3 regions of the Pseudomonas fragariae (ex Marin et al. 2024) genome follow, and region 1 is predicted to be linked to each of the others. Evidence: predicted binding sites of a transcription regulator. Region 1 holds the regulator's gene; each other region holds the start of a gene.
The links. The regulator FliA, encoded in region 1, starts transcription of late flagellar genes. The targets are predictions, from matches to a motif close to CTAAAGTTTNNNNNNNNNNNGCCGNTAA.
Positions count from the first base shown of each region.

Region 1 (7,818 bases):
CGATGGTCTGCAACGGGTCATCGGACGCCTGACCTATGCCGGCGTCAGTCTGCTCGCTGTCCTTGACCAGCGGCTCGGCGGGCTTGATCGAGACCGGGCGCTGCTCACCAATGGGGATCGGCTTCATGGTGCGCTCGGTGTCGTTGAACACGCCGACCAATGCCTGGGACAGAATCTTGTACTTGCCTTCGTTGACCGAGGAAATCGAGTACATCACCACGAAAAACGCGAACAGTAAGGTAATGAAGTCGGCATACGACACCAGCCAGCGTTCGTGATTTTCGTGTTCTTCGACCTGACGACGGCGAGCCATGCGCTGTTACTCCATGAAGCCTTGCAGCTTGAGTTCGATGGAGCGCGGGTTTTCACCCTCGGCGATGGACAAAAGACCTTCAAGCAACATTTCGCGATAGCGCGCCTGACGGTGGGCAATGGCCTTGAGCTTGTTCGCCACTGGCAGAAGGATCAGGTTGGCCATGGCCACGCCATAGATCGTGGCGACAAAGGCCACCGCAATACCGCTGCCCAGTTGACTGGGGTCAGCCAGGTTGCCCATGACATGAATCAGGCCCATGACTGCGCCGATGATACCCACGGTCGGCGCGTAGCCGCCCATGCTTTCGAATACTTTCGCAGCCTGAATATCGCGGGTTTCCTGAGTGATGAAATCCACTTCGAGAATGCTGCGAATCGCTGCCGGCTCGGCACCATCGACCAACAGTTGCAAACCTTTGCGGGCATAACCGTCGGGCTCGGAATCGGCTACGGTTTCCAGACCCAGCAAGCCCTCTTTGCGGGCAGTCATGCTCCAGCCGATGACCCGGTCGACACCACCGGGCAGGTCGATACGTGGCGGGAAAATGATCCAGTGGATGATCTTCATGGCACGCATGAACGCGCTCATCGGCGACTGCAACAGCGAAGCACCGAGCGTACCGCCCAGCACGATCAGCGCCGCCGGGCCATTGAGCAAGGCACCGAGGTGCCCGCCTTCGAGAAAATTGCCACCAATGATTGCGACAAACGCCAGAATCAGACCGATAAGACTCAGTACATCCATCAGAGACAAGCCTCTACCAGGTGCCGACCGATGTCGTCGAGACTGTAGATCGCGTCCGCAAGCTCAGCCTTGACGATGGCCATCGGCATGCCATAAATCACGCAGCTCGCTTCATCCTGAGCCCACACGGTACTGCCGGCCTGCTTGAGCAGACGCGCGCCCTCACGGCCGTCAGCGCCCATGCCGGTCAAGACCACCGAAAGCACCTTGTCGCCGTAGGACTTGGCGGCAGAGCCAAAGGTGATGTCGACACAGGGCTTGTAATTGAGGCGCTCGTCGCCCGGCAGAATCTTCACCGTACCGCGTCCGTCAACCATCATCTGCTTGCCACCCGGCGCCAGCAGCGCCAGACCAGGACGCAATACGTCGCCGTCTTCGGCTTCCTTGACGCTGATCTTGCACAGCTTGTCGAGACGCTCGGCAAATGCCTTGGTAAACGCCGCAGGCATGTGCTGAATCAGCACCAGTGGTGCCGGGAAATTGGCTGGCAGTTGGGTCAGCACCCGTTGCAGCGCAACCGGGCCGCCCGTTGAGGTGCCGATGGCCACCAGCTTGTAGGCCTTGCGCTTGGCCGTGCCGGAAGTCGTCGGGTGCGCCGGCGCATGACTGGCCGGGGCGGCTGGAGCCGCAGCAGGTGTCGCAGTGCGTGACGGCACCGCCCTGGCAGGTGCCGGGGCTGGCGCAGAGGCGCGGCTGGACAACGTCGACGGCGCCGGCGCGGCCGGAGCTGCACTGGCTGAACCGAACCCGCTGGAACGACGGTTGCTGCGTGAAATACTGTTGATTTTCTCGCACAGCAGTTGCTTGACCTTCTGCGGATTGCGCGAGATATCTTCGAAATTCTTGGGCAGAAAATCCACCGCACCGGCATCAAGAGCATCCAGCGTCACGCGCGCACCTTCGTGCGTCAGCGACGAGAACATCAATACCGGGGTGGGGATACGCTGCATGATATGGCGAACTGCCGTAATGCCATCCATCATCGGCATTTCGTAGTCCATGGTGATGACATCCGGCTTGAGCGCCAGCGCCTGCTCAATCGCTTCCTTGCCGTTGGTGGCGGTGCCGACCACTACAATGTTGGGGTCCGAAGAAAGAATTTCCGTAACGCGGCGGCGGAAAAAACCGGAATCATCCACCACCAGGACCTTGACTGCCATAAACACTCCAATAGGTGTCGCAGGCAGCCAGGCTGCCCGCAACCCCGGGTTCAGATACGCCGTGCGGCGTAACGCTTGAGCATGCTGGGTACATCGAGAATCAAGGCGATGCGACCGTCACCGGTGATGGTGGCGCCCGACATGCCCGGCGTACCTTGCAGCATCTTGCCCAGCGGTTTGATAACCACTTCTTCCTGACCAACCAGTTGATCGACGACAAAGCCGATGCGCTGGGTACCGACTGTGAGGATCACCACGTGCCCTTCGCGCTGCTCCTCGTGAGCCGCTGAACTGACCAGCCAGCGCTTGAGGTAGAACAGCGGCAAGGCCTTGTCACGTACGATCACTACTTCCTGGCCATCAACCACGTTGGTAGTCGACAGGTTCAGGTGGAAGATTTCGTTGACGTTGACCAGCGGGAAAGCGAAGGCCTGGTTGCCCAGCATCACCATCAGGGTCGGCATGATCGCCAGGGTCAGCGGCACCTTGATGACGATCTTCGAACCCTGGCCCTTGGTCGAGTAGATATTGATCGAACCGTTGAGCTGGGAGATCTTGGTCTTGACCACGTCCATGCCCACACCGCGACCCGACACATCGGAAATCTCGGTCTTGGTCGAGAAACCCGGCGCGAAGATCAGGTTGTAGCAGTCGGTGTCACTCAACCGATCGGCTGCATCCTTGTCCATGACGCCACGCTTCACAGCAATGGAGCGCAGGACGTTAGGGTCCATGCCCTTGCCGTCATCGGAGATCGACAGCAGGATATGGTCGCCCTCCTGCTCTGCCGAAAGGATTACCCGACCGCCGCGGGATTTGCCCGTGGCTTCGCGCTCTTCCGGCGTTTCGATACCGTGGTCGACCGCGTTACGCACCAAGTGGACCAGCGGATCGGCAAGCGCCTCTACGAGGTTCTTGTCGAGGTCGGTCTCTTCACCGACCAGTTCCAGGTTGATCTCTTTCTTGAGCTGACGAGCCAGGTCACGAACCAGACGCGGAAAACGACCGAAGACCTTCTTGATCGGCTGCATGCGGGTTTTCATCACCGCAGTCTGCAGATCGGCAGTCACCACATCCAGGTTGGAAACTGCCTTGGACATGGCTTCATCGCCGCTGTTGAGACCCAACCGCACCAGGCGGTTACGCACCAGAACCAGCTCGCCGACCATGTTCATGATCTCGTCCAGTCGGGCGGTATCGACACGAACCGTGGTTTCAGCCTCTGTAGCCACCGGCTTTTCGCCGCTGGGTGCAGGAGCGCGCGCAGCGGCCGGAGCCGCAGCGGGTTTGGCCGGCTCGGCTTTCGCAGCAGGCGCCGGAGCAGGCTTGGCAACAGGAGGCGGCGGTGGCGGAGCAGCCGCTGCGGCTGCCGGAGCAGGCGCCTTGGCAACAATCGCCTCAGGCTCGAACTTGCCCTTGCCGTGCAATTCGTCGAGCAGGCTTTCGAATTCGTGATCGGTGATTTCGTCCGATGCAGCCGCAGCAGCGGGTGCCTTGGCAGCAACGGCTACAGGTGCCGCAGCTACGGGAGCCGCTACAGCGCCATCAAACGAGCCTTTGCCGTGCAGTTGATCGAGCAACGCTTCGAATTCGTCGTCGGTGATTTCATCACTGGCAGGCGCTGCACTGCCCTGCGCCACAGGTGCAGGGGCCGGAGCGGTTGCGGCATCGGCCGCAAATTTGCCCTTGCCATGCAGCTGATCAAGCAGGGATTCAAATTCCTGATCGGTGATCTCATCACCCGCCGGCGCAGCCGCTGCTGCTGGCGTCTGTGCAGGCGCTGCAGACACCGGGCTGGAGCCGTGCAGCGAATCGAGCAACTGCTCGAATTCATCATCGGTAATCTCGTCGCCAGCCGCCGGTTCTGCAACCGGAGCAGCAGCCTGTACTTCAACCACCGGCTCCGGCTCAGGGGCAACGGCCTCGTCGGCGGATTGTGGCTCGGCCAGCCGCGCAAGTGCGGCCAGCAGTTCTGGCGTCGCCGGGGTTACGTCAGTCCGTTCACGTACCTGACCAAACATGCTGTTGACGGTGTCCAGTGCTTCCAGGACCACGTCCATCAGTTCGGAATCAACGCGACGTTCACCCTTGCGCAGGATGTCGAACACGTTTTCGGCGATGTGGCAGCACTCCACCAGCTCATGGAGCTGGAGGAAGCCGGCGCCCCCTTTTACAGTGTGAAAACCGCGAAAAATTGCATTGAGCAGGTCAGCATCATCCGGTCGGCTTTCCAGCTCGACCAATTGCTCTGACAACTGCTCCAGAATTTCGCCGGCCTCTACCAGAAAATCCTGAAGGATTTCTTCATCGGCGCCGAAGCTCATGGGGTGCTCCCTAAAATTAACCGTCAACAGACCTTAGAAGCCGAGGCTCGATAGCAGATCGTCTACATCATCCTGTCCGGATACGACGTCTTCACGTTTATCGGCATGAATCTGCGGACCTTCACCCTGCGCGAGATGTTTTTTAGGATCTTTTTCATCGAGGATGGATTGTTCGTCATGTTCGATGCCTGCGAAGCGATCGACATGACTGGCCATGAGCACCAGTTTGAGCAGATTGCTCTCGACTTCAGTGACCAGTTGCGTCACACGCTTGATGACCTGACCGGTAAGGTCCTGGTAATCCTGGGCGAGCAGAATGTCATTCAGATGTGCGGAAACCTGATGGGTTTCCTTCTCGGTACGCGTCAGAAAACCATCGACCCGCTTGGCCAGCTCGCGGAACTCTTCGGCACCGATTTCGCGGCGCATGAAACGTCCCCAGTCGTCGCTCAACGCCTTGGCGTCGGAACTCAGGCCGTTCATGACCGGCGTACTCTCCTCCACCAGGTCCATGGTGCGGTTGGCCGCATTCTCGGTCAGCCTCACCACATACGACAGGCGTTCGGTAGCATCCGTGATCTGCGACACTTCCTCGGCTTGAGGCATGTGCGGATCAATGTGAAAGTTTACGATTGCACTGTGCAGCTCACGAGTCAGCTTGCCCACTTCCTGATAAAGGCCGCGGTCGCGTGTCTGATTGAGTTCGTGGATCAGTTGCACAGCGTCACCGAAACGACCCTTTTCAAGGCTGGTGACAAGTTCCTGCGCGTGTCTTTTTAAGGTCGACTCAAAGTCGGCCATCGAATCATTGTTATCCATAGCGCCCTCGCGGCTTGCATCAGCTATTGACGCGTTCAAAGATCTTGTCGATCTTGTCTTTCAGGGCTTGGGCAGTGAATGGCTTGACTACATAACCGTTCACCCCAGCCTGGGCAGCTTCAATGATCTGCTCACGCTTGGCTTCGGCAGTGACCATCAGCACGGGAAGGCTCTTGAGGCGTTCGTCCTTGCGGACTTCGCGCAGCAGATCGATACCGGACATGCCAGGCATGTTCCAGTCCGTCACCAGAAAGTCAAAGGCACCGCTCTGCAGCATCGGCAATGCGGTCAGACCATCATCCGCTTCCGATGTGTTGGTAAACCCCAGATCACGCAAAAGGTTCTTGATGATCCGCCGCATCGTTGAGAAGTCATCAACGATGAGGATTTTCATGTTCTTGTCCAATTCGACCTCCAAGCAGTCTTTAACGCGTTCAGCACCTGAACACGCTGTTCACTCAATACTGGCACAGCACACCCCCGGCTGTACGAAACGACGACGGGCTTGGCACAACAACAGGCAAAGACCTGAGAAACAAGCCCATCAAGGCAATGCCTGACAGGCTTCTGACGGGTCCATCCTGTTACCACGTAACGCTCTGCACAGCCGGCTTGCAGTCAACGCGCGGCCATAGACCGCACATTGCCTGTCAACGCGCTCGCCACTCCCCCAAACGCCCTCGCAAACGAGCTGCGCACTGGCTGTGTAACTGACTGACCCGAGATTCGCTGACCCCCAGAACCTCTCCGATTTCCTTGAGGTTCAGCTCTTCGTCGTAGTACAGCGCCAACACCAGACGCTCACGCTCTGGCAGATTGGCAATTGCATCGGCCAACGCAGCCTGGAAGCGCTCGTCTTCCAGGTCGCGCGACGGCTCAAGCGAACCGCTTGCGCCATCCTCGTGCAGCCCTTCATGATCGCCGTCCTGCAGCAGGTCGTCGAAACTGAAGAGGCGGCTGCCCAAGGTATCGTTCAAAATCCCGTAGTAATCATCGAGACTTAACTGGAGTTCGGCCGCAACCTCGTGATCTTTAGCGTCACGGCCGGTTTTAGCTTCAATTGCCCGAATTGCGTCACTCACCATGCGCGTATTGCGGTGTACCGAGCGTGGCGCCCAGTCCCCCTTGCGCACTTCATCGAGCATCGCACCACGGATGCGGATGCCGGCATAGGTCTCGAAACTCGCACCCTTGGTGGAATCATACTTGGTGGAGACTTCAAGCAGGCCGATCATGCCGGCCTGGATCAGATCCTCGACCTGCACGCTGGCCGGCAAGCGCGCCAGCAGATGATAAGCGATACGCTTGACCAAGGGCGCATAGCGCTCGATCAACTCGTATTGTGAATTACGGGAAGTCTTGCTGTACATCTGGTAGCCGCTCGCAGTCATTGCACAGGCCCTGCACTGGTCTGGTGAACGAGTCGCTCAACGAAGAACTCGAGATGACCCCGCGGGTTGGCTGGCAACGGCCAGGTATCAACCTTCTGGGCAATGGCCTTGAAGGCCAGTGCACATTTGGAACGCGGGAATGCTTCGTAAACGGCGCGCTGTTTCTGTACAGCCTTGCGTACGCATTCGTCGTACGGCACGGCACCTACATACTGCAGCGCAACATCGAGAAAACGATCCGTCACTTTGGTCAGTTTGGCGAACAGGTTGCGCCCTTCCTGCGGGCTCTGTGCCATGTTGGCCAGCACCCGGAAGCGGTTCATGCCGTAATCGCGGTTGAGCAGTTTGATCAGGGCGTAGGCATCGGTGATCGACGTGGGCTCGTCGCACACCACCAGCAGCACTTCCTGAGCGGCGCGCACGAAGCTGACCACCGACTCGCCGATACCGGCGGCTGTGTCGATCACCAACACATCGAGGTTGTCGCCAATCTCGCTGAACGCCTGGATCAGGCCGGCATGCTGAGCGGGCGACAGATGCACCATGCTCTGGGTGCCGGACGCAGCGGGTACGATCCGAACCCCGCCCGGCCCCTGCAACAGCACGTCGCGCAACTCACAACGCCCCTCGATGACATCGGCAAGCGTGCGCTTGGGCGTCAACCCAAGCAGCACGTCGACATTGGCCAGACCCAGATCGGCGTCCAGCAGCATGACGCGACGGCCGAGCTCGGCGAGGGCCAGTGAAAGGTTCACTGACACGTTAGTCTTACCGACGCCACCTTTGCCACCGGTCACCGCGATAACCTGTACGGGATGCATGCTGCCCATGTTATTTCTTTACCTTGTCTTGCGTAGACCGAAACCACATCGAGGGCTGCACGTGCGCAAATGAACACCGCATGGCAGACCGTTGACGCAGGGACATTCCAATAATATCCATCACTTAACCCACTCTCTTGCCAGGGGTGTGATAGAGGTCAGCAAACATATCAGCCATTGCTTCTTCACTAGGCTCATCCTGCATTTGCACACTCACCGCGCGGCTTACCAGTTGATGACGAC
Region 1 covers NZ_CM184369.1:4,108,794-4,116,611, forward strand. The annotation lists gene motD (flagellar motor protein MotD) at 1-313, opposite strand, end outside; gene AC54XV_RS17650 (flagellar motor protein) at 320-1,060, opposite strand; gene AC54XV_RS17655 (protein-glutamate methylesterase/protein-glutamine glutaminase) at 1,060-2,220, opposite strand; gene AC54XV_RS17660 (chemotaxis protein CheA) at 2,271-4,544, opposite strand; gene AC54XV_RS17665 (protein phosphatase CheZ) at 4,578-5,363, opposite strand; gene AC54XV_RS17670 (chemotaxis response regulator CheY) at 5,383-5,757, opposite strand; gene fliA (RNA polymerase sigma factor FliA) at 6,014-6,754, opposite strand; gene fleN (flagellar synthesis regulator FleN) at 6,751-7,584, opposite strand; gene flhF (flagellar biosynthesis GTPase FlhF) at 7,700-7,818, opposite strand, start outside.

Region 2 (7,818 bases), 2.7 Mb from region 1:
TGGTGTCAGCCAGGGCCAGCAGAATGTCTTCGAAATATGGTTTGAGACGCGCGCTGCCCGAGTCGAACATCGGCCGGTTTTCCGCATCCATGATCTGGATACGCAAGCCGTCCTGAGTGATCTCGAACAGAATCTGGTCCTTGAATTTCTGCAGTTGCGGGTTTTCCTCGACCTTGGTCTGCAATTCCTGGAGCAGCATCTCCAGACGTTCCTGCTCCACCGCTTCAGCCTTGGTCTCGGCATTTTCCGCCTCAAGCGGCACGGTGTCCGGCGACGGCGTGGTCTGCACCTCGGGGTTCAGCGTCTGGTTCGGCGACATCTCTGGCGAACCGCCCAGATCGATCACATAGGGCGAACCGCTGTCCGAGAAGCCGACCGGATCCTTGAAATAACCGGCGACCGCGAGTAACTGCTCCGGGGTGGCAGACGACATCAGCCACAGCACCAGAAAGAACGCCATCATCGCCGTCGCGAAGTCGGCAAACGCGATCTTCCAGGCACCGCCGTGATGTCCGCCACCAAAGCGCTTTACGCGCTTGATGATAATCGGCTGATTATTTTCCATGACTTAGCGACCGCGAACCGCTTGTTCCAGCTCGCTGAAGCTGGGGCGATGCAGCGGATAGAGAACCTTGCGGCCGAATTCGACAGCCAGCGAAGGCGGCATGCCGGAGGCCGAGGCCACCAGCGACGCCTTGATGCTCTCGTAGACGTTCATTTCTTCCTTGGCATCATGCGCAAGGCTGGTGGCCAGAGGACCGAAGAAACCGTAAGCCGCGAGAATACCGAAGAACGTACCGACCAGCGCCGCACCTACGTGCATGCCGATCGCTGCCTTGTCGCCCGAACCCAGCGACGCCATGGTCACCACGATACCCAGTACCGCAGCCACGATACCGAAGCCGGGCATACCGTCGGCGATACCGGTAATGGCGTGGGATGGATGCTCGAGGTCTTCTTTCATGCTCAGCAGCTCCATGTCGAACAGACCTTCCAGCTCGTGAGGAGCCATGTTGCCGGACGACATGATGCGCAGGTAATCGCAGATGTACGCAGTCATGCGCTCATCCTTGAGGACACCCGGGTATTTGGCGAAGATCGGGCTGGAGGCAGCGTCTTCGATATCCCCTTCGATCGCCATCATGCCTTCACGGCGGCTCTTGTTGAGGATTTCGTAGACCAGCCCCAGCACTTCAAGGTAATAGGCATGTGTGAAGCGCGTACCGAACATCTTCAGCGACTTCTTGAACACGTGCATGAACATGTAGCCAGGGTTGGCCTGGAGGAACGCGCCCAGTGCAGCACCGCCGATAATCAAGACCTCGTACGGTTGGAACAGCGCCATGACCTTGCCATGGGACAGCACATATCCGCCGATGACACTTGCGAGAACGACAATGATGCCGATGATTTTAGCCATAGGAAAAAATACTTTACTGAGTCGGGTTCAGGGACAGTCCGGAAGTTGTTGAATCTCTTCTTCTCCTTATCGGCCTAACTGGGCCAGACTATAGCCGGTTCTTTTGAAAAACCCATTTATGCGCCTCCATAAAAGGAGGAAAATGGCCTCAGCACCCCGTACGCTGGCGGTTTCCCAGCTCAGATAATCAGCCGCACAGGCCCTCGAATGCCGACAGTACACGCAGCACATCACCTCGTTCCGAAGACGCTGGATGCCTGGGTCAAACTGCTTGACGGCATCGCGTTGCCGGTCCCTGCCGTCAATCATGGACACGTCCGCGCCGCACTGAACGACAGCCGTCGTTCGCTGCGTGAAATCGCCGAAATGATGCAGGAAAGTCCTGCGCTGGTGCTGAGCGTGATGCGCGAGGCCAACCATCACACCCACGGTTTGACCGAGCAGGCCGAGAGCCTTGAAATTGCCATCAACCGCCTGGGTCTGGCGCGTACCGAAGTCCTGCTGGGCCGTTTACCGGCCAAGCCGCCCGAAGAAATTCCTGCGGCCTATCGCCAACTGATTCTGGTCAGCCAGCACGCCACGCAACAAGCCAACGGCCTGTTCGCCAGCCGGCTGGCGCGACTCTGGCAGGACATCCACATGGGCAGCCTGCTGTTTCTGTCGCCGCTCTGGCCGATGGCGCTGGCTTATCCGAAGCTGCTCGAAGAGCTGGAACTGCGGGTTATCCACAAGGGCCATTCCAGCGCTGCAGTGGAAAAAGAGCTGTTCGGCGTCAACCTGCTGGAACTGTGCCTGGCACTCGCCGAGTTCTGGCGCCTGCCGATCTGGGTTACGCGCGGCTATAAACTGTTGATCAACGAGCGACGCGATCTGGCCAAGGCGCTGCGTATCGCCCGCGAAGACAACAGCCCGCTGCAGCAGCAACAACTCATGGACGACGACCCCAACCTGCGCCGCTGGCTGAACCAGCCCGCCAATACCGTGTTGCTGGGCAACGGCCTGGCGCTGGCCGCACAACAGGCCTGGAACAGCCCGCATTGCCTGCGCTGGGAACGGCTGACCAGCCTGTACCTGCAACAGTCGATCAACGAAGTACAGCAACAGGCGCACCAGAATGCGGCCAGCAGCGCACGCGTCCATGCGGAAAAAGACCTCTGGCACCCGGCCGAATCGCTGATCTGGCCGTGGGATGCACGGCGTGTAAGGCGCGACAATGAGCCTGCACCTCCGCCATCGGCTGACGCCCTGCAAATGTGGCGCAAGCAATGCGCCGAACTGCTGCAGGACCCCAGCCCGTTCATCAACGCCATGCACCTGACCACCTCGGCGCGCGACGCCTTCATCTCGTGCGGCATGGAGCGGGTCATGCTGCTGATGCTGGACAAGACCTCAACCGTGCTGCGCGTCAATCAGACTGCCGGACTGCCGAAGGACGCCGCTGCCTTGCAGCTGTTCATCAAGGAAAGCACCGTACTGCAGCGCTTGCTGACCCAGCCGACGCAGTTACGCATGACGCCCGCCAACAGTGCGCAATTTGCCGTCCTGCTGCCCCCGCCGCTGAAAACCCTGTTCAGTGGCCAGCACTGGCTGATTCGCTCGCTGAGCAACAACGGCAAAGTCATGCTGCTGGTGGTCGCCGACCAGGGCGGCGGGGCCTTGTCGGAAATTTCCGTCCAGGCATTCGGAAAAACCGCGCAATGTATTGAACGGGCACTGGGCATCTTTAGTCATCGCAAAGCCTGAGGCCTGGCGTACAATTCGCCCCTTTCCTTTCATCGGAGGCTGCAAATGTCCGCATTCACTGGCTTGTCGCTGGTCATCGAACCCAACGATCTGCTTGAGCGTCTAGACGCCCCGGAACTGATCCTCGTGGATCTGACCAGCAGCGCTCGCTACGAAGCCGGGCACATTCGCGGTGCCCGCTTCGTCGATCCGAAACGTACACAACTGGGCACGCCTCCTGCCCCCGGCCTGCTGCCCGACACGGCCGGTCTTGAGCAAGTGTTCGGCGAGCTGGGCCACAACCCTGACGCTGTCTATGTCGTCTACGATGACGAAGGCGGCGGCTGGGCCGGGCGTTTCATCTGGCTGCTGGATGTCATCGGCCACAGCCGTTATCACTATCTGGACGGTGGACTGCTGGCCTGGGAAGCGCAATTGCTGCCGCTGAGCACCGACGTGCCGCCTGCTGCCGATACTCCGGTAACGCTGACGCTGCACGATGAACCTACCGCCACGCGCGAGTACCTGCAAAGCCGTCTGGGCGCCGCCGACCTGGCGATCTGGGATGCCCGCGCGCCGACAGAGTATTCGGGCGAAAAAGTGGTCGCGGCCAAAGGCGGCCACATACCCGGCGCCGTCAACTTCGAGTGGACGGCGGGCATGGACAAGGCGCGCAACCTGCGTATTCGCCAGGACATGCCGGAGATCCTTCGTGATCTGGGCATCACGCCCGACAAGGAAATCATCACGCACTGCCAAACCCATCACCGCTCGGGCTTCACCTATCTGGTGGCCAAGGCGCTGGGCTACCCGAGAGTCAAGGCGTATGCCGGCTCGTGGGGCGAATGGGGCAATCATCCGGATACGCCGGTAGAAGTACCGAATGTGGCCGCCGCGCCCGTCGAGGTTGCGCAACCCGTAGAGCCTGCCCAGCCAGCCCCGGCCGAAACCGTCGAACCGGTCCGCGCCACCGAACCGGGACGGACCTCACAGAAATATTCAGGACACTCATCCTCAGGACCTTCAATGAAAGACCGCTTGTTCATCATCAGCCAGTACCTGCTGCCACACCACCTGCTGTCCCGACTGGCAGGCTGCGTTGCCGAATGCCGCGTACGCTGGTTCAAAAACGCTTTCACTGCGTGGTTTGCCCGCCGTTATCAGGTGGACATGTCGCAGGCACTGGTCGAAGACCTGACGTCCTACGAGCACTTCAACGCGTTCTTCACCCGCGCATTGAAAGCTGACGCGCGCCCGCTCGATGCCACGCCGGGCGCGATTCTCTCGCCGGCCGACGGTACCATCAGCCAGTTGGGCCCTATCGACCACGGCCGGATCTTCCAGGCCAAGGGCCACAGTTTCAGCGTACTGGAACTGCTTGGCGGCGACCCCAAGCTGTCGGCGCCGTTCATGGGCGGCGAGTTCGCGACCGTCTACCTGTCGCCGAAGGACTATCACCGCGTTCACATGCCACTGGCCGGCACGCTGCGTGAAATGGTCTACGTACCGGGCCGCATCTTCTCGGTCAACCAGACCACCGCTGAAAACGTACCCGAGCTGTTCGCCCGTAACGAGCGAGTGGTCTGCCTGTTCGATACCGAGCGCGGACCAATGGCAGTGGTACTGGTGGGCGCGATGATCGTGGCGTCTGTCGAAACGGTATGGGCCGGACTGGTCACACCGCCCAAGCGTGAATTGAAGACGTTCAGCTACGACGAAGCGGCGCGTGCGCCGATCCACCTGGAAAAAGGTGCCGAGATGGGTCGGTTCAAGCTGGGCTCTACCGCCATCGTGCTGTTCGGTCCAGGTCAGGTGAAATGGGCCGAACAACTGACGGCCGGCTCCAAGGTTCAAATGGGCCAGGCACTGGCCGTTCCGGCACAGGCATGATCGCGACCTGAGCCTCGATGCATGAGTGCCCGATGATGGATATTGGCACTCATGCAGCATGCCACCGGACGATAATGGCCTCCGGCCATAATTGCTGCGAACCTATGTCGATACTGGTAAAGTCGCCCGATCGATGCTGTAGGATACTTCGCACTTTCATGGGCGTATGCTCGGCATATCGCGGGTGCGCGATAACCTCGACCCCCCTATGAAGCCATCATCCAGGCCAGTGAGTTGTTGGAGTTTGTCTGTCACATGAGTAATTTTAGCCTCCCTCTGCTATTGCGTGCGCCCACGCCGACGCAGTCGAGCCTGACATTCAGTGAAGCCAATCCCCGCGACCTCAAACGCTGGATCTCCAGACTGCCCAAGGCAAACCTCGGAGAAATGGCGCGTCAGCTCTATCAGGGGCTGACCGAGCTGAACCAGTTGATCACCCCGAGTGAAAACCGCCTGCAATTGCTTGAATTGCTGCGGCCCGAGGTGTACTTCGTCTGCAAGCACCTCGAACGTCACTTTCTCAATCAGGCCATTGTGCTGGACGAGCGACCACGCAAGGTTGCCAACCTCTGCCAGGCGCTGCAAAACCATCTGGCGACCGGTTACAAGCAAATCATTCAGCAGGTCGCCCCGCGCTACACCCGAGACCAGGCCGGGCTGTTCAGCACCGCACTGCAACGAGCAGTGCACGGGCTCAACGGGCCGCTGATTCGCGCCAACCAGCTTTACTGTCCCGTTCAGGACGGCCTGTGGCTCGAGCTGCACCAGATTTATCAGATTGCCCGTCAGTACCAGCTACACAACACGCCGGTCGAAGAACCCCTGGCCCATCACAGCAAAGTGCTGAGCGTTGAACAGACCTATGTGATCGCACTGCTGATGGGCTGCTCGCGCTGCAATCAGATGCGCCAACTGAACATCGGCAAACTGGCCGATGCGCTGGAGGCCTGGAGCGCGCTGGTAAAACTGCAGTCGCCTGCCACGCAAAGCAGCCTATTCGCCCTGGACCCGACGGCAGACAAACCGCCGCTGTATCGCACCCTGTTCAGTGACGAACAATCACCCCGGCTGCTGGGCATCAATACCTTGGCGCTGGCGGAAGCGATCAATCAGTACCTGGCCCTGCCGGACGACCAGCGCACGCCCTCACCGCTGCTGATCCCAACCGGTATCAACACCGACCTGCTGCAACATCTGGCGGTCGCCTGGGGTGATGTGGCCGAACGCACCTTTCAACGTACGCCCGGTCAGGGCACGCTGAGATTGTGCATCGGCATGAGCGCGCTGCATTTCTATGTCGCTGGCCAGAAGTCGTTCAGCGAGCTGTTGCAATTGAACAGCGCCACCAGTGCAGCGAGCTTTTCGTTGAAGATGGCCAATGATGACGCGGACGACCCGTGGGCCTCTGCCTTCGATACTCAGCGTGGCAAGACCTCATCCGTTCTGCTGCCCTACGAAGAGATTGAATACCCGAAAAACGACGGCGACAGCGACTCGCTGTCCAACAACCAGCACACGTTTCCGACCTTCGACCTGAATATCGTCAACCACAGCCCGGGCGGTTACTGCCTGGCGTGGCAGAAGGACGTGCCTCAACAGTTGCAGGCTGGCGAACTGGTGGGTATTCAGGACGACGCAGGCCAGGGCTGGAGCGTTGCCATCGTGCGCTGGATCCGTCAGGTACGCAGCGGGGGCACACAGATGGGCATCGAACTGATCGCCCCGTTTGCCCAGCCGTGCGGCATGCAACTGATTCGCGAACAACAGAACAGCCAGTACCTGCGAACTCTGATGCTGCCCGAAGTACGCGCCATGGAAAAACCGCCCACCGTGCTCGCACCGCGCCTGCCTTTTCAGGAAGGCAGCATGGTGATGATCAACGTCAACGGCGAAGAACGCCGCGCCTCACTGAGCAACCGGCAGGTCAGCAGCGCCAGTTACAATCAGTTTGAGTATCAGATGTACGACGCCCCGAAAGCCGCCGAAACCGAAAAGGCCATGCTGGATCAGGAATTCGATTCCTTGTGGGGCACGCTGTAGCGATCATTGCGACAGCCGTCGCGATTGCCCCTCGCCATCAGGAGCAGACCACGACGGCCTGAGCGTCAGCGCTTTCCCTCGCGGTCGCGCAAGCCCAGCAGATACAGCACGCCATCGAGCCCCAGCGTCGAAATGGCCTGCTTGGCCGATTGCTTGACCAGTGGCTTGGCGCGAAACGCTACACCCAGCCCGGCAATCGCCAGCATCGGCAGGTCATTGGCACCGTCGCCGACCGCGATGGTCTGCTCCAGGCTCAACCCTTCCTTGTGGGCCAGTTCGCGCAACAGATCGGCCTTGCGCTGCGCATTGACGATCGGCTCGACCGCTACGCCGGTCACCTTGCCGTCAACCACTTCCAGCTCATTGGCGAAGACATAATCAATGCCCAGCTTTGCTTGCAGCTGCTTGGCAAAATAGGTGAAGCCTCCCGACAGAATCGCCGTCTTGTAACCCAGCCGCTTGAGCTCGGAGAACAGTGTTTCAGCACCTTCGGTCAGACGCAGGGACGCGCCGATTTCATCCAGCACACTCACGTCGAGGCCCTTGAGCAAAGCCAGACGTTCCTTGAAGCTTTCGCTGAAATCCAGTTCGCCGCGCATGGCACGTTCGGTAATCTCGGAAACCTGCTCGCCGACGCCTGCGGCCTTGGCCAGTTCGTCGATGACTTCGGCCTCGATGAGGGTCGAGTCCATGTCGAACACCGCCAGGCGCCGGTTGCGGCGGAACAGCGAGTCCTGCTGGAACGC
Region 2 covers NZ_CM184369.1:641,945-649,762, reverse strand. The annotation lists gene motB (flagellar motor protein MotB) at 1-565, opposite strand, end outside; gene motA (flagellar motor stator protein MotA) at 569-1,420, opposite strand; gene AC54XV_RS02845 (HDOD domain-containing protein) at 1,628-3,163, shown strand; partial or broken gene AC54XV_RS02840 (rhodanese-like domain-containing protein) at 3,209-4,021, shown strand; gene asd (archaetidylserine decarboxylase) at 4,169-5,032, shown strand; gene AC54XV_RS02830 (cyclic-di-GMP receptor FimW-related protein) at 5,288-7,072, shown strand; gene serB (phosphoserine phosphatase SerB) at 7,138-7,818, opposite strand, start outside.
Region 2: the regulator FliA is predicted to act here: its motif matches at 1,487-1,514, upstream of motA (flagellar motor stator protein MotA).

Region 3 (7,818 bases), 1.5 Mb from region 1:
GTGCGCAGCTCCGGCAGCCTTCAGCCTGATCGACGCCGTGCCCCGTGCCATCGCCGATCCGGGCACCACCGCCATCTGGGAACAGGCGCTGGACATGGTCCAGAGCGGCGAAATGAGCCTTGAAGAGTTCGTCGCCAAACAGGCGGCGTGGATGAGCAAACAGGTGAGCCGTTGCGTCGGCATGCGTATGAGCATCAGCGGACCGGCCAGCCCGGCAGGCGTTAAACCGCCCTGGAAGAAAAAACGCAAGACCACAACGCGCGTCGCCAAGACCGCCACAACGGACACTGCGGCGAAAAAGCCGCGGCGTGCTGTCAGACCGGCCGCCAAGGCGTAGGCCGCAACAGCGATAGCCAGACCAGCCATTGCACATTCAAGCGTTACGAACAGGTGTTACAACATGTCAGACCGAGAGCTCATCATCCCGCCCACCATGCAGTCGATCATGGACCGTGCAGGCTATGCGCCTGCGGTCAGGGTTGGCGATACCCTGTACTGCGCGGGCCAGGTGGGACGTACACGGGATATGGAGGTCATTCTCAACCCCGAGGCGCAATTCATCGCCTGCTGGGAGAATCTGCGCACGGTACTCGCCGAGGGCGGCTGCACCTTCGACGATATCGTCGACATGACCACTTATCACGTCGCCATGAGCGAACACATGGCGGTGTTTCGCGAGGTGAAAAACCGCATCTTCCCGCGTGGCCAGTGCGCCTGGACCTGCATCGGCGTGGCTGAGCTGGCACATCCAGGGCTGCTTCTGGAGATCAAGTGCATTGCGGTCAGGCGCAACAACGCCTGATCGGCAGTTACAGGCTGGAGCGCAAGGGTATCTCGTGCCGCGAAGCCTGTGCCCGAACGTCATCCAGACCGACCATCTCGTCATGCGCCACGGCCTGGGTCATGAACAGCTTCACGTCAGACACCGAAGACAGCACCTTGCGCGCTTCTTCCACCGAGGCAACGTGCAGGGTTTTTCCACTCGAGTCCTCCACCGGCACGGACTTGCCGTCGATCTTCGCGTGGAGCACGTAGGAACCGCCTTCCATGGAGATCAGATCGAGTTCACGAACCGTTTGATCCTTTACATGCTTGGTCAGGTCTTGAATGTTCAAAGTCACACCTCCGGTGGCGTTCTGGAAATCAGCGCCGCTTGAAAATGGAGCTTTTATTGGCACAAACGTTCAGTCGTTTCGGATCAGGCCAGCCTGCATGCGTTCTGCCATGGGTACATGAAACGGGTTAGGCGATATTACTGTGGGTCGGCATCGAGCATCGGGCGCGCACGTCGCGCCCCCGCTTATTTCCCCAGCAGCAGCGCGGCATCGAAGCCCATCCGCAAGTTGCCCCAGTGGCGCCCCTCGAAAAAGAACGGCACATCGATTTCGGTCATGATCTCGCCGGTATCGCGCAAGTAAGTCTGCAACAGAAAACGCTGCTTGTTGCCTGCAGCACGCAGGCCGATCGGGTCGGAGAACATGCGTTTGTTGCGGCACACCGGCAGGTCGACTTCGCGATTGCCGGTAGGTTTTTGCGATACCCAGCTGTTATTGACCGGGCAATAGCCTTTGCTGTCGACAATGAAGGTGACCTTGCCGCCGCGTGTGCCCTTGGTCAGCTTGTCGCATTCTTCCTGGCAGATTTGCGCAAAACGCTCGGTGTAACCGGTCGTGTATTGTTTGGGGTCTGTGCCCGGAATCAGCTTGTAACTCTGATCGAACAGATTGACACCCTGCTTGTGCAGCTCGGCCAGACGGACTTGCAGAATGTCACGGCACTGACTGGCGCGAGTAATCGCCGCATCCAGTTCGCCATGCCCAAGCACAAATCGCCCCAGCAACGCCTGCACCTGCTCGGCCACACTGGACAGATCCCGGGTGGCCGTCGCGGAGTGCTGCATGCGCTGGTCGATGGCCTGGCTATCGGAATAAATCCGCGTTACCCGTTCATTGATCCCCGTGTTTGTAGAGGCAAACTGCTGAATGTGCGCCGCGATGTCGGCGAGCTTGTCGTTGGTCGACTCGAAATCGCCGATCATGCTTTCGAAATGGCCGGACGCACGCTCCACCACCAGCTGGGTTTCGCGGGCGCTTTGGCTGATCTGAATGGTCTGTTCGTGTGTGGAGCTGACTTCCTGAAGCATGGCGTCGATGTTGCGCGAGATGTCGTCAGTGGCTTTGCTGACGTTTTGCGCCAGCGTGCGTACTTCGTCGGCCACCACCGCGAAACCTCGACCACTCTCCCCCGCCCGCGCCGCTTCGATGGCCGCATTGAGCGCCAGCAGGTTGGTTTGCGAAGAGATCTGCTGAATAAGCCCGACAATCGACTTGATGCTTGATGAACGCTCATTCAAGCCGGAGACCAACCCGCCGAACTCATTCAGGCTGCTGGATATCTGGCTGATGTTTCCGGTCACTTCCAGCAATTCGGCGTAAGAGTCGCGCGCCATGCTCAGGTTCTGCGCGGTGGTGCTGGAAATGCCCTGAGTCTGCTGCGAGACATCCTCGATGCTGCCCACTGCCATGTTGCTCTGGTCCATCACTTCTCTGGCGAAGCGGGCCTGATCGGTCGCGCTGTCGCTGGAATCACTGATGTTCTTCAGCGAACGCGCCGACTCGACGGCAATCTGTACCGTCAGCCCCTGAATGCTGCTGATGATCTCGCGCTGTTTGGCCAGAAAGAGATTGCAGGTACTGGCCAGCCCGCGAATTTCATCGTGAGTGAGCAACGGCAGATCCCTCGACAGATCACCTTCACCGCTGGCGACATCTTCGAGCGCGCGGGTCATGGACATCACCGGGCGCACGATCAGGTGGCGGAAATACCAGACCATGAAGCTGACCATGACCAGCGTGAACAGCGTGCTCAGCAAAATCGCATTGCTCAGCAGATCCAGCTGACTCTGGATCACGCCCAGCGCGGCCGGGTCCGTTTGTGTGCCGCGCAATTGCAGCATGATGTCGGAACGAATATTCAGCGCCACCCAATACAGCAAGGCGCTGACCAGGACCAGCAGGAAAAGGCTTGATAGCTTCTTGGTCAGCGTGTTGAAAAACTGCTTTTCAACTGACTCGTACAAAGCCTTTAACGTCTGCATTTTGCTGCTCCTGGGTACAAGGGTGATTCCGGTGCGATGGTTAACGTCTGTCGCTACCAAAGCTTTAATGCGTTCGCCTTCAGCGCAGGCGGAAAAACTTCAGCCACGCAGTTCACGGCGCTTTTAGCGCCGCAGAGTACTGCAGACCTGGGCAATTTGATATCACAGCTGAAAGCGATCGACCGATTGTGAAAGCTGTCCGGCCATTACCGACAGTTCGTCGGTGGTACTGGCGGTCTGGCCGATGACCCGGCTATTGCCCTCGGACATGCTGGCAATCATTTCTACCTGATGGGCGATTTCATTACTGGCCAGACTTTGCTCGCCAATGGTACGGGTGATGTCGTTGACCAACTGCGTGGTGCTCAACGTAGCATCCAGGATGTCGCTGATCGCACGTTCCACTTCGGCGGTGACCGCCATGCCCTTGTCGACCTGAGCGACACCGGCTTCCATGCTGGTAACCGCTTCGCGGGTGCTCTGCTGAATGCGCGCAACCATAGCGGTGATTTCCTGGGTAGACGCACTGGTGCGTCCGGCCAGGCTGCGCACCTCGTCGGCCACCACGGCAAAACCACGGCCCTGCTCGCCAGCACGGGCAGCCTCGATGGCCGCGTTGAGCGCCAGCAGGTTGGTCTGGTCGGCAATCCCCTTGATCACCTGAATAATATTGAAGATGCCTTCCGAGTCCTTGTCCAGCGTGCGGATCACCTGAGCCGACTGCTGTGCCGAACGGGCAATGCTGTCCATGTCACTGACCACCTGATGAATCACCCGACCGCCGTTCTTGGCCAGGGATTCGGCCTGACTGGCCATTTCCAGTGCCTGCCCGGCATGCCGGGTGATTTCTTCGATACTTGCGGTCATCTCGCTGGTCGCCGCCGACATGGTGCCGGCTGCCGAACTCTGTTGCCGGCTGCTGTCGGCCACCTCATGGCAACCACTGCTGAGCTGACGGCTCATGCCGCTGACGTCATTGGCATTGCTGCGCACCACTTCGATCATGCTGCGCAGGTCACGCTGCATGATCGCCAGGCTGCGAATCAGCATGCTGGCTTCGTCACGGCCACGGGACTCGGCAATGGGTTCGCTGAGGTTGCCATGAGCAATGCTGTCGGCAATACGACTGGCGGACGCAAGCGGGATCATGATGCTGCGCGTCACCCAATGCCCCTGGACCAGCAGCAGCAAAATACTGATCGAAAGCACGACCGCCAAGGTGAGATTGGCACTGCGGGTGGTCTGACGGGTGCGTTCGCCGCTGGCTTTGGAGTTGTCCTCGATCAGGTCACTCAAGGTCGACATCTGCCCCTCCAGTTGCGTGAAGGCGCTGGAGAACGTACCCAGATCTTGCTGCGCACGGTCCGGGCTGTCGATGGCCAGCCCGACAATCCGCTCGCCTGCGCTGATATAAGCGTCGAGGCTTGGCTTTATCCTGCTCAGCTCCGCCTTGATGGCATCGGTGAGCGGCAGTTGCAGGTTATCGCTCACGACCTTGCGAAACAGTGCGGCATGCTCTTTCAGGGATGTCTGCACTTCGTCACGCGTGCTGTTGCTCCTGCCCAGACCAAACAGCATCGCCGACAGCACATCGGCACGCAGCGCGTCATGCATCATGTCGGCTTCCAGGTGATTGCCCAGCGCAGCCATGCTGACTTCACTGTCGAGCATCGCCGCCTCCATGCGCGTGTTACCCAGGTAGTTGACCAGGCTGATGATCATGACGGTCAGTACACTGGTGCCTATCAGCAAGAACAGACGTAGCTTTATCGACATCCTGTAGCCCTCCGGTCAATGAAATAACGCGAGCTGCGGATTGCTCTTATCAACAGCTTATCGACGCACGTTGCCAGATACTTAAGCCTATTTAACGGAATTTGCCGAATCGGCAGTCGATCATGTCGAACGTCCGGCCTGACGCCACTCTGTAACGCGTCTATGGTGAACTAAACACATTCAATCCCCCACAGGAGCAAGCACTGTGCCTGACAAGAAGTTCGCCATCGATCTCGCCTACCGTCCCCGCCTTGCCGACCTCAAACCGCTGACGTCGACGACCCCATTGCTCGAACCACAGGCGCTTGCCGCAGGACGCACCACACCAGCAAGCGACTTGAAAAAACGCACCGGCTATGCAGAGAACTTCCTCGGCGATTTTATCGTGCCCTGGCCGACTGCCGACGAGGAGCTTGCGCCTGACGTCTATCCTTTGAAGAACGCCGGCGATCGCCTCGATTACACGCACTTTTCCATCACCATGTCGCGCAGTCGGCGTCTGGCGCTGTATGTCGGCGTCAACATTGACGGTGCCAACAGTGTAGAGGTCAAGCGCAGCAAGGATTCCTGGGCATTTGACGGCCGTCTGCCCGCCGAGGCGCAGATTGGCGAGAGCGTGTATGCCGACAACCTGCTGGATCGCGGCCATCTGGTTCGGCGTCAGGACCCTAACTGGGGCAAGGAAGCCGAAGTTGCCAACAGCGACACCTTCCACTTCACCAACTGCTCGCCGCAGATGGGCGCGTTCAACCAGAAGACCTGGCTGGAACTCGAGGACTACATTCTCGACAACACACGACGCTGGAAATCACGGGTAACGGTGTTCACCGGCCCGGTGCTGCGCGACGACGACCGCAGCTACCGCAACGTCAAAATCCCTTCTGCATTCTGGAAGGTCGTGGCGTTTCTCGGTGATGACGGCAAGCCTTCGGCCAGTGCCTACATGATCGACCAGACCCGCGAGCTGGGTAAGCTGGACATCATGTTCGGCCCACTCAAAACCTGGCAACGCAGCGTCGCGCAGATCGAACAACTCACCGGCATTCGCTTTGGCGACCTGTCCAGCTACGACGGCTTCTCCAACGAAGAACGCCTGACCGGCACACGCATCGAAGCCCAGATCCGCGGACCGCAGGATATTCGAGTCTGACTTGCCGGTAAGCGCGCCCTGCTCCATGTTCGACCCCGAGTGTGCAGCAAGGACACAAACGTGTGACGCCCAGCGCCACACGTTTGTAACCTGAGCACTACTCGAACTGCTGACGATTTTCCGGAGTAATGAGCTTGAACGGCACCCAGATGACCGGGGACGCCAGGGTTTCGCCGCGCGCCATGCGCATCGCGGCATCCACTGCGCCGTTAGCCTGCCCGAGCGCATCCTGGAACACGCTCACCGCCATCTTGCCTTCGGCCATCAGCTTCAAACCGTCCGGGGTGCCGTCGATCCCGCCCACCAGGTAATCACCCGCCTTTTTACCGGTTTTTTCCAGCCCCATGATTGCCCCAATGGCCATTTCGTCGTTGTTGGCGGCGATGATGGAGAAGTCAACGCCCTGTTTGACCCATTCAATCACGATGGTCGCAGCCTGACTGCGCTCCCAGTTGCCGATTTTCTTCTGCACAACCTTCATGTCCGGGTACTTGGCGACCACCTTCTCCACGTCCTCGGTGCGCATGACCGATGATTTGTTGCTCGGGTCGCCGACCAGAATCACCACATTGCCCTTGTAATTGGCACGGCGAGCCAGCTCTTCCATCTGCAATGTGCCGGATTCCAGTTCGTCGGAGCCGACGAACGCCGTCAGTGCAGGCCACGTGGCAGGCTCAGGATTGCGATTGACGAATACCAGCGGAACCTTGGCCTCGTTGGCCAGACGCATCATTTCCGGTGCACTTTTGCCACTCACCATCGCGACAACGATGGCATCGACTTTCGAGTTCACCAGATTGCGAAACTGCCGCATCTGCAGCTCCACGTCGTCCTGGCCGTTTTCCATGAAAATGTCGGCGTCCAGCAGGGCTACCTGTTTTTCCACGCCGTGGCGCAGGATGGTCTGGAAGTTGTCGTTATATTTGGCCATGCCTACACCGATCAGCGGCGTGGCCGCCTGCGCCAGGCCAGCGAACAGCAGGCTCGCACTCAGGGAAATCGATAACCACTGTTTCATGTTCTGACTCCCGGGGCGTTAAACGCTGAAATGATGGAGCAGCTCGCGCTGATCCCTGGCCATTTTCGACAGGTCCTGACTGCTGATTGCCGATTGCTCGGCACCGTCGGCGGCCTGCTGGGCGGAATCGTTGATGTGCGTGACCATGCGACTGGTCTCCTGCACGGTCGCGCTTTGCTGTTCGGTGGCCGCAGCGATCTGAATGTTCATGTCGCGAATCACATCCACCGCCTCGCCCATTTCCACCAGCAATTGATCAGCGCCGGAGGCCAGTGTCACGCAATGGTCGGACTGGATCTGGCTTTCGTTCATCACCTCTACCGCCGAATGGATCTTGCTCTGCATCTGCCCGATCATTTCCTGGATCTCGCTGGTGGAGGTCTGAGTGCGACTGGCCAGCGAGCGCACCTCATCGGCCACCACCGCAAAGCCCCTGCCCTGCTCACCAGCCCGCGCCGCTTCGATGGCTGCGTTGAGCGCCAGCAGGTTAGTCTGTTCGGCAATGGTGCGAATGGCGTCGACGATGCCGTCGATGTTCTGCCCGTATTTCTGCAACTCGTCGGTCACCGCAGACGCCTTGTTGACCTGCTCAGCCTGCTGGCGAATGTTGACGATGGTTTCAGCCACGCGCTTTTGCACTTTCCCGGTCAACTCACTGGTGCTGTCCACCGCGCCACGGGTGTCCTGAGCCCGACGGGCGACTTCCTCGACCGTGCTTTCCATTTCATTCATGGCTGACGCGGCAGAGTTGAGACGATCCTTCTGCTCGTCGACCAC
Region 3 covers NZ_CM184369.1:2,654,957-2,662,774, reverse strand. The annotation lists gene AC54XV_RS11875 (DNA topoisomerase III) at 1-337, shown strand, start outside; gene AC54XV_RS11870 (RidA family protein) at 401-802, shown strand; gene AC54XV_RS11865 (DUF6482 family protein) at 810-1,121, opposite strand; gene AC54XV_RS11860 (methyl-accepting chemotaxis protein) at 1,301-3,097, opposite strand; gene AC54XV_RS11855 (methyl-accepting chemotaxis protein) at 3,260-3,985, opposite strand; partial or broken gene AC54XV_RS11850 (MCP four helix bundle domain-containing protein) at 4,118-4,873, opposite strand; gene AC54XV_RS11845 (DNA/RNA non-specific endonuclease) at 5,079-6,023, shown strand; gene AC54XV_RS11840 (substrate-binding domain-containing protein) at 6,121-7,041, opposite strand; gene AC54XV_RS11835 (methyl-accepting chemotaxis protein) at 7,060-7,818, opposite strand, start outside.
Region 3: the regulator FliA is predicted to act here: its motif matches at 3,138-3,165, upstream of AC54XV_RS11860 (methyl-accepting chemotaxis protein).